2 regions of the Streptomyces sp. PsTaAH-124 genome follow, and region 2 is predicted to be linked to the other one. Evidence: predicted binding sites of a transcription regulator. Region 2 holds the regulator's gene; the other holds the start of a gene.
What was found. Region 2 encodes HrcA, which represses chaperone genes, less so after heat shock. Its sites were predicted from a motif close to TTNGCACTCNGNNNNNCNGAGTGCNAA; they were not measured.

Region 1: the regulator HrcA is predicted to act here: its motif matches at 1,612-1,638, upstream of groES (co-chaperone GroES).

What each region holds. Positions count from the first base shown of each region.
Region 1 covers NZ_KB892158.1:114,686-119,313, forward strand. Annotated here, with positions in the region: gene B086_RS0102615 (polysaccharide deacetylase family protein) at 1-682, shown strand, start outside; gene B086_RS0102620 (polysaccharide deacetylase family protein) at 679-1,512, shown strand; gene groES (co-chaperone GroES) at 1,785-2,093, shown strand; gene groL (chaperonin GroEL) at 2,211-3,836, shown strand; gene B086_RS0102635 (ATP-binding protein) at 3,955-4,392, opposite strand.
Region 2 covers NZ_KB892206.1:310,643-315,270, forward strand. Annotated here, with positions in the region: gene B086_RS0133280 (nitronate monooxygenase) at 1-892, opposite strand, end outside; gene dnaJ (molecular chaperone DnaJ) at 1,025-2,161, opposite strand; gene hrcA (heat-inducible transcriptional repressor HrcA) at 2,162-3,178, opposite strand; gene B086_RS0133295 (MBL fold metallo-hydrolase) at 3,490-4,227, shown strand; gene B086_RS0133300 (DUF3097 domain-containing protein) at 4,260-4,628, shown strand, end outside.

The DNA.
Region 1 (4,628 bases), on a different contig from region 2:
CCAGGCCCCGCTGCTGCCCCCGCCGCCCCCGGCCGTCAAGCCGAAGATCCACGCCCGCGCCGGCTTCGAGGTGGACCACCAGGAGGACTGGGACCTGCCCCCGGTCTTCACCACCGTCCCCACCAAGGACAAGATCCTCTTCCTCACCATCGACGACGGCGCCGAGAAGGACCCCGCCTTCCTGCGCATGATGAGCGAGCTGAAAGTCCCCTACACGGCCTTCCTCAGCAACTACCTCGTCCAGGACGACTACGGCTACTTCCGCAAGGCGCAGGCGCAGGGCAACACCCTCAACAACCACACCCTGCACCACCCGTACCTGCCGGGCCTGTCCTACGACGAGCAGAAGCACGAGATCTGCGACATGCAGGACATCATGCAGAAGCAGTTCGGCAAGCGCCCCCGGATGCTCCGCCCGCCCTACGGCAACTACAACCAGGACACCCTGCGCGCCGCCAAGTCCTGCGGCATCCGCTACGCGCCGATCTGGAACGAGGAGGTCTACGTCGACCACTGGGAGTTCCGCGAGGACGACAAGCGGCTGCGCCCCGGCGACATCGTGCTCACCCACTTCCGCGGGCGCGACGAGTGGGACGGCACCATGGCCGACGACATGCGCCGCTTCCTGAACTACGCGACGGCCGAGGGGTACGCGGTGGCCCGGCTGGAGGACTACCTGTGAGACCGCGGCCCCGGCCGCGGCGCACGGCCGCGGGCCTGCTCGCGGCCGTGCTGCTGCTGGCCGGCTGTGCCTCGTCCGTCGACCCGATCCAGCGCCTGGGCCGCAAGGCCGCGCAGCGGGTCGCCTCGCCGGACGCGGCCTCCGACCGGCAGCCGTACCGCCGCTGGGGCCTCACGGCCCCGCTGCCCGCGCCGCCGCGCCCGCCCGCCCGGCCGACGGCGGCCACCGCCCGCCCCGCCGGGCCGCCGCCGGTGGTCGACCACGTCGACACTCCCGACCGGGTCGTCTTCCTCACCTACGACGACGGCGCCGAGCGCGACGCGCGCTTCGTCGACATGGTCCGGGAACTGCGCCTGCCCGTCAGCATGTTCCTCACCGACAGCATCGCCGGACCCGGCTACGGCCACTTCGCGCGCCTGCGGTCGGCCGGTGCGGCACTGGAGAACCACACCCTGGAGCACCCCGCCCTGCGCGGTCTGCCGCACGCCGGCCAGCGCGCCGAGATCTGCGGCCAGCGGGACAAGCTGCACGCCCGCTTCGGCGTCCGCTCCCGGCTGTTCCGGCCGCCCTACGGCTCCTACGACGCCACCACCCGGCGCGCCGCAGCCGAGTGCGGGGTGTCCGCGATCGTCCTGTGGCGCGCCTCGCTGACGGAGACCGGCCTCCGCTTCACCCACGGCCGGCACGCCCTGTGTCCCGGCGACATCCTGCTGGTCACCTCGGACGACGACGACCTCGACGGGCCGACCCTGCGCGAGCGCACCACCCGCCTGCTGCGCGAGATCCAGCGGGACCGGCTGACGGTGGCGAGGCTCCAGGACTACCTGTGATCCCCTGTGATCCCCTGTGACTGCCTGCGGCTACCTGCGGCCACCTGGGGACGGAGGCCCCTTCCGGGGGGTGTCCCGGACCGACGCGCCACGAGGCAATTGGCACTCCGCTTGACCGAGTGCTAATCGCGGTCATAGTCTCGGCTCTGGCACTCCCCACCGGAGAGTGCCAACAACGCGACGGGCAGGTCCGGCACCCGCGACGACGGATCGACCTGGTCGCCACCTCAGACAGTTAACCCCGTGAGATCTCCGAAGGGGGAGGTCGGATCGTGACGACCGCCAGCTCCAAGGTTGCCATCAAGCCGCTCGAGGACCGCATCGTGGTCCAGCCGCTCGACGCCGAGCAGACCACGGCCTCTGGCCTGGTCATCCCGGACACTGCGAAGGAGAAGCCCCAGGAGGGCGTCGTCCTCGCCGTGGGTCCGGGCCGCTTCGAGGACGGCAACCGTCTTCCGCTCGACGTCAAGGTCGGCGACGTCGTGCTCTACAGCAAGTACGGCGGCACCGAGGTGAAGTACAACAACGAGGAGTACCTCGTTCTCTCGGCTCGCGACGTCCTCGCGATCATCGAGAAGTAAGTCACCTCAGCACTCCTGCTGTGAACTGCGCCCCTGGCCCCCGCGATCGATGAGAAGCCGGGCGCCCGGGGCGCAGTGTGTTCTTCACCCAAGATTTCCGAGAGGGCTCCCGCTGCCATGGCGAAGATCCTGAAGTTCGACGAGGACGCCCGTCGCGCCCTCGAGCGCGGCGTCAACAAGCTTGCCGACACGGTGAAGGTGACGATCGGCCCCAAGGGCCGCAACGTCGTCATCGACAAGAAGTTCGGCGCCCCGACCATCACCAACGACGGTGTCACCATCGCCCGCGAGGTCGAGATCGAGGACCCGTACGAGAACCTCGGCGCCCAGCTGGTGAAGGAGGTGGCGACCAAGACCAACGACATCGCGGGTGACGGCACCACCACCGCCACCGTGCTCGCCCAGGCGCTCGTGCGCGAGGGCCTGAAGAACGTCGCGGCCGGTGCCTCCCCGGCGCTGCTGAAGAAGGGCATCGACGCCGCGGTCAAGGCCGTCTCGGACGACCTGCTCGCCTCGGCCCGCCCGATCGACGAGAAGTCCGACATCGCCGCCGTGGCCGCGCTGTCCGCCCAGGACCAGCAGGTCGGCGAGCTGATCGCCGAGGCGATGGACAAGGTCGGCAAGGACGGTGTCATCACCGTCGAGGAGTCCAACACCTTCGGTCTGGAGCTGGACTTCACCGAGGGCATGGCCTTCGACAAGGGCTACCTGTCCCCGTACTTCGTCACCGACCAGGAGCGTATGGAGGCCGTCCTCGACGACCCGTACATCCTGATCAACCAGGGCAAGATCTCCTCCATCGCGGACCTGCTCCCGCTGCTGGAGAAGATCATCCAGACGAACGCCTCCAAGCCGCTGCTGATCATCGCCGAGGACGTCGAGGGCGAGGCCCTGTCGACCCTGGTGGTCAACAAGATCCGCGGCACCTTCAACGCCGTCGCGGTGAAGGCCCCCGGCTTCGGCGACCGCCGCAAGGCGATGCTCCAGGACATGGCCGTCCTCACCGGCGCCACCGTCATCTCCGAGGAGGTCGGCCTCAAGCTGGACCAGGTCGGTCTTGACGTGCTCGGCTCCGCCCGCCGCATCACCGTCACCAAGGACGACACCACCATCGTCGACGGTGCCGGCAAGAAGGACGAGGTCGAGGGCCGGATCGCGCAGATCAAGGCCGAGATCGAGTCCACCGACTCCGACTGGGACCGCGAGAAGCTCCAGGAGCGCCTCGCGAAGCTGGCCGGCGGCGTGTGCGTGATCAAGGTCGGCGCCGCCACCGAGGTGGAGCTGAAGGAGAAGAAGCACCGTCTGGAGGACGCCATCTCCGCGACCCGCGCCGCGGTCGAGGAGGGCATCGTCTCCGGTGGTGGCTCCGCCCTGGTGCACGCCGTGAAGGTCCTGGAGGGCAACCTCGACAAGACCGGCGACGAGGCCACCGGTGTCTCGGTCGTGCGCCGCGCCGCCGTCGAGCCGCTGCGCTGGATCGCGGAGAACGCCGGCCTGGAGGGCTACGTCATCGTCTCCAAGGTCGCCGAGCTGGAGAAGGGCAGCGGTTACAACGCCGCCACCGGTGAGTACGGCGACCTGGTCAAGGCCGGCGTCATCGACCCGGTCAAGGTCACCCGCTCCGCCCTGGAGAACGCCGCCTCCATCGCCTCCCTCCTGCTGACGACCGAGACCCTGGTCGTCGAGAAGAAGGAAGAGGAAGAGCCGGCCGCCGCGGGCCACGGCCACGGCCACTCCCACTGATCGCTCCGCTGAACCGACGGCGCCCGGTCCCCTGCGGGGGGCTGGGCGCCGTCGTCTCTGTGGCTTGCCGGATCCTCCCCGCCCGCGTGCGGGGGAGGCGAGCTGCCGGATCCGCCGGTCACGGCCCCTCGACGGCCGGGGCGGCCACGACGGCCCACACGCTCTTGCCCGGCGCGCCGGGGCGTGGCGCCACACCCCACTCCTTGGCGAGGGCGGCGACCAGGACCAGCCCCCGCCCGCCGTCCGCCTCAGCCGCCGGGCCCCCGCCCGCGCACGCCTCCCGCACGACGGGCAGCCGCTCGCCCCGGGTGTCGTGCACCTCGATCCTGACCCGGCCCTCGCCGTCCCGCCGGGACAGACGCAACTCGGCGTCCCGGCCCGGCACCCGGCCGTGAGTGACGGCGTTCGCGGCCAGCTCGGCGACGATCAGCTCGACGGTGTCGTGCACCGGTGTGCCGTACGGCCAGCCCCAGGCGTCCATCTGCTGAGAGGCGAGCCGCCGGGCCAGCCGGGCACCACGGGGTGTGGCGGTGAAACGGAGGGCGAAGGTGGTCATGGCCCCTGAGCTTTCCGCCTCCAACACCCCGCTGACCAGCCACGACGCCCCTACAGCCACCCGCTGTGAGGCCGGTCCGGCCCACTGTCGGGGTTGTCGCCCTCGCGGACCGTCGGTGCGGATTCCGGCACGGGGTGCTCCGGAGTGCGGGAACGGGCGTGCTGGGTGAGGAAAGCTCGTGGCGGAAGACCCTCACTCCCTGGAGTCAACTTCTCCTGTTCCCCACCCCGTTGACG
Region 2 (4,628 bases):
GGTAGGCGGCCGGGGCGTAGGGGCCGTGTTCGCGCATGAAGCGGTTGACCAGGCCGCGGGCGGGCCGTCCGGAGAAGGCGCGGGTCAGTTCCGTGTGCGGGAACAGCGGGTCGGTCAGGGCCTGCTTGTGCAGGGCGTGGGCCCCGGACTCGGGGGTGGCGAGGAAGGCCGTGCCGAGCTGGGCGGCGCTCGCGCCGGCGGCGAGGACGGCGGCGATCTGGCTGCCGCGCATGATGCCGCCCGCGGCGATGACCGGCAGGTCCACCGCCTCGCTGACCTGTGCGACCAGGGAGAGTACGCCGATGCCCGCGCCGTCGTTCTCCGGCTGGTCGCGGTGGGTGCCCTGGTGGCCGCCCGCCTCCACGCCCTGGGCGATCACCGCGTCCGCGCCGGACCGGCCCACGGCCAGCGCCTCGTCGACGGTGGTCGCGGTGACCAGGACGTAGGTGCCGACGCGGTGCAGGGAGTCGACGACCTCACGGGTGGGGGCGCCGAAGTGGAAGGACACCACGGGGACCGGGTCGTCCAGCAGGACGGCGAGTTTCACGTCGTAGCCGTCGTCGTGCCCGCACTCGGCATCGCCCAGCTCCGTCTCGTACCAGGTGGCCTCGCCCGCCAGTTGCTGGGCGTAGAGATCGACGGCGCCGGACTCCGCGAGGTCGGGCTGAGGCATGAAGACATTGACGCCGAAGGGGCGGCCGGTCAGCCCGCGCACCTGCTTGATCTCCTGGTACATGCCGTCCGCCGTCTTGTAGCCGGCGGCCAGGAAGCCCAGTCCGCCGGCCTCGGAGACCGCGGCGGCCAGCTGCGGCCCGGAGGGGCCGCCCGCCATCGGGGCCTGCACGATCGGCCGAGGGAAGAGATCGGTCAGCGCGGACAATGCGGAGGACATGACCGCATGGTGTCACGTCTGCGGCACGCCGCCGCATCCGGGCGTCCTCTGGCATATGCCAAAGGCAGCCACCGATACCGGTGGCTGCCCTGGGGAGCGCTTCCCCGCCCGGTCGCGGCCGGGCGGGGACGCTCAGCGTCCGTTGAACGCGTCCTTCAGCCGCGAGAACAGGCCCTGCTGGCCGGGCTGGAACTGCCCCTGGGGGCGCTCCTCGCCGCGCAGCCCGGCCAGTTCCCGCAGCAGGCGCTCCTGCTCGGGGTCGAGCTTGGTCGGCGTCTGCACCTCGACGTGCACGATGAGGTCGCCCCGGCCGCCGCCGCGCAGATGCGTGACGCCCCGCTCGTGCAGCGGGATCGACTGGCCGGACTGGGTGCCCGGCCGGATGTCGACCTCCTCCAGGCCGTCCAGCGTCTCCAGCGGCACCTTGGTGCCCAGGGCCGCCGCCGTCATCGGCAGGGTGACCGTGCAGTGCAGGTCGTCGCCGCGCCGCTGGAAGGCGGCGTGCGGCAGCTCGTGGATCTCGACGTAGAGGTCACCGGCCGGGCCGCCGCCGGGGCCGACCTCGCCCTCGCCCGCGAGCTGGATGCGGGTGCCGTTGTCCACACCGGCCGGGATCTTCACCGTCAGGGTGCGGCGGGCGCGGATGCGGCCGTCGCCCGCGCACTCCGGGCACGGGGTGGGCACGACGGTGCCGAAGCCCTGGCACTGCGGGCAGGGCCGCGAGGTCATGACCTGGCCCAGGAAGGACCGGGTGACCTGCGAGACCTCACCGCGGCCGCGGCACATGTCGCAGGTCTGGGCGGTGGTGCCCGGGGCCGCGCCCTCGCCGCTGCACGTGGTGCACACGACGGCGGTGTCGACCTGGATGTCCTTCGTGGTGCCGAAGGCCGCCTCGTCCAGCTCGACCTCCAGCCGGATCATGGCGTCCTGGCCGCGGCGCGTGCGCGAGCGCGGTCCGCGCTGCGAGGCCGTGCCGAAGAACGCGTCCATGATGTCGGAGAAGTTGCCGAAGGAACCGGCGCCGAAGCCGCCCGCACCGGCCCCGCCGGACTGCGAGAGGGGATCCCCGCCGAGGTCGTAGACCTGCTTCTTCTGCGGGTCCGACAGCACCTCGTAGGCGGCGTTGATCTCCTTGAACCGCTCCTGGGTCTTCGGATCGGGGTTGACGTCCGGGTGCAGCTCGCGCGCGAGCCGCCGGAACGCCTTCTTGATCTCATCCTGCGACGCGTCGCGGCGCACGCCGAGAACGGCGTAGTAGTCCGTGGCCACTTACGACTCCGCCAGGATCTGTCCGACGTACCGTGCCACTGCGCGTACCGCTCCCATCGTTCCCGGGTAGTCCATGCGGGTCGGTCCGACCACGCCGAGCTTGGCCACTGCCTCGCCGCCCGAACCGTAGCCGACCGACACGATGGACGTGGAGTTGAGTCCTTCGTGGGCGTTCTCGTGACCGATGCGCACGGTCATGCCCTGGTCCTGTGTCTCACCGAGCAGCTTCAGCAGGACGACCTGCTCCTCCAGCGCCTCCAGCACGGGCCGGATGGTGAGGGGGAAGTCGTGTCCGAAGCGGGTGAGGTTGGCGGTGCCGCCGATCATCAGCCGCTCCTCGTTCTCCTCGACGAGGGTCTCCAGGAGGGTGGACAGCACGGTGGCGACCGTGCCCCGGTCCTCCAGGTCGAACCCGTCGGGGAGGTCCTCGACCAGCTGCGGCACGTCCGCGAAGCGGCGGCCCGCGACCCGGCTGTTCAGCCGCGCCCGCAGGTCCGCGAGGGACGTCTCGCCGAAGGGCGCCGGGCAGTCGATCATCCGCTGCTCGACCCGGCCGGTGTCCGTGATCAGCACGAGCATCACGCGCGCGGGTGCGAGCGCGAGCAGTTCCACGTGCCGCACGGTCGAACGGGTCAGCGACGGGTACTGCACCACGGCGACCTGCCGGGTCAGCTGCGCCAGCAGCCGCACCGTGCGGGCCACCACGTCGTCGAGGTCGACGGCGCCGTCGAGGAAGTTCTGGATGGCACGCCGCTCGGGCGCGGTCATCGGCTTGACCCCGGCCAGCTTGTCGACGAAGAGGCGGTACCCCTTGTCGGTGGGGATCCGGCCCGCGCTGGTGTGCGGCTGGGCGATGAAGCCCTCGTCCTCCAGGGCCGCCATGTCGTTGCGGACCGTGGCCGGTGAGACGCCGAGGTTGTGCCGCTCGGTGAGGGCCTTGGAGCCCACCGGCTCCTCGGTGCCGACGTAGTCCTGGACGATGGCGCGCAGCACCTGAAGCCGTCGCTCGCTGAGCATCGCGCACACCTCCAGAGTCGTCCCTCGGCTTCCGCCTGGCACTCGGCGCATACGAGTGCCAGCATTCCCCGGCCCAGTGTACGGCCGTGGGGTACGCCCGGGGCAAGACTGGTCCAGGTGACCGGTCCGGGGAAGGCCAGGGTCTTTCGTTCGGATCAGGCCGGATGAGGGAGCGGGGTCTGGTGCCGTGCCTCGCAAGGCGGAGGAGGGCGGCATGGCGGAGCCATGGCAACCGACGACAACGCGGCGAGGTGCGGCGCCAGGGCACGCGAGCCCGGCATGATCCGAACGAGAGGCCCTAGCGTTCCGGTATGACCGTGACTTGGGAAGAGCTCGGGTGGGAGCGGCTGGCGGACGGCGTGGGGCGGGTGCGGCTGGCGGGGTGGGACTGCACGGTCGGGCTGGTCGCCGGAGCCGGGGCGGCGCTGATGGTGGACGCGGGCTCCTGCCTGGCCGAGGGCGCTCGGCTGCGCGCGCGGGCGCGCGAGCTGACCGGCGGCGATGTGACACATCTCGCGCTGACGCACCCCCACTTCGACCATGTGCTCGGGGCGGCGGCGTTCGACGGCGCCGAGATCCTCGCCGCCGAGGGGACGCGCACGGTGCTCGGCGACGCGCGCGGGCGCGCGGAGCTGCGCGAGGACGCGGTGCGCCAGGGACTCGACGCGGCGGCGGCCGAGGAGGCCGCCGCGGCCCTCCCGGTCCCCGGCCGCGAGGTCAGCGGGCGGCTGGCCCTGCCGCTGGGCGGCGGCCGGGAGGCGGTACTGGCAGACCTGGGCGCCGCGCACAGCACGCACGACCTGGCGGTGCTGGTGCCGGTGCCGGGCGGACGGCCGGTGGTCTTCTGCGGCGACCTGGTCGAGGAGTCCGGCGAGCCGCAGGCGGGTCCGGACGCGGCGCCGTCCCGCTGGCCCGCCGCGCTGGACCGGCTCCTCGTACTGGGCGGCGAGGACGCGCTCTACGTCCCCGGGCACGGCGCGGTGGTCGACGCCGCCTTCGTCCGGGCCCAGCGCGACGCGCTGGCCGACCGCTTCGGCGTGTCGCGCTGACCGCGGCCCCGGATCTCCCTATCGTCACTCGAATGCGCCAGTACTCCGCCGACCTCACCCCGCCCTGGAAGAAGCCGCGGGCCGTGCCCGGGGTGGCGGCCGAGCCGGGGCTCGTGGTCGAGGAACCGGCGACCGGATTCTGCGGGGCGGTGATCCGCTGCGAGGCGGGCACGGTGACCCTGGAGGACCGCTTCGGCAAGCACCGCGTCTTCCCGCTCCAGCCCGGGGGCTTCCTGCTGGAGGGCCGCCCGGTGACGCTGGTGCGGCCCGCCTCGGGTCCGGTACGTCCCACCCGCACCGCCTCCGGTTCGGTCGCCGTCCCCGGCGCACGCGCGCGCGTGGCCCGCGCCGGGCGCATCTACGTGGAGGGGCGGCACGACGCCGAGCTGGTCGAGAAGGTG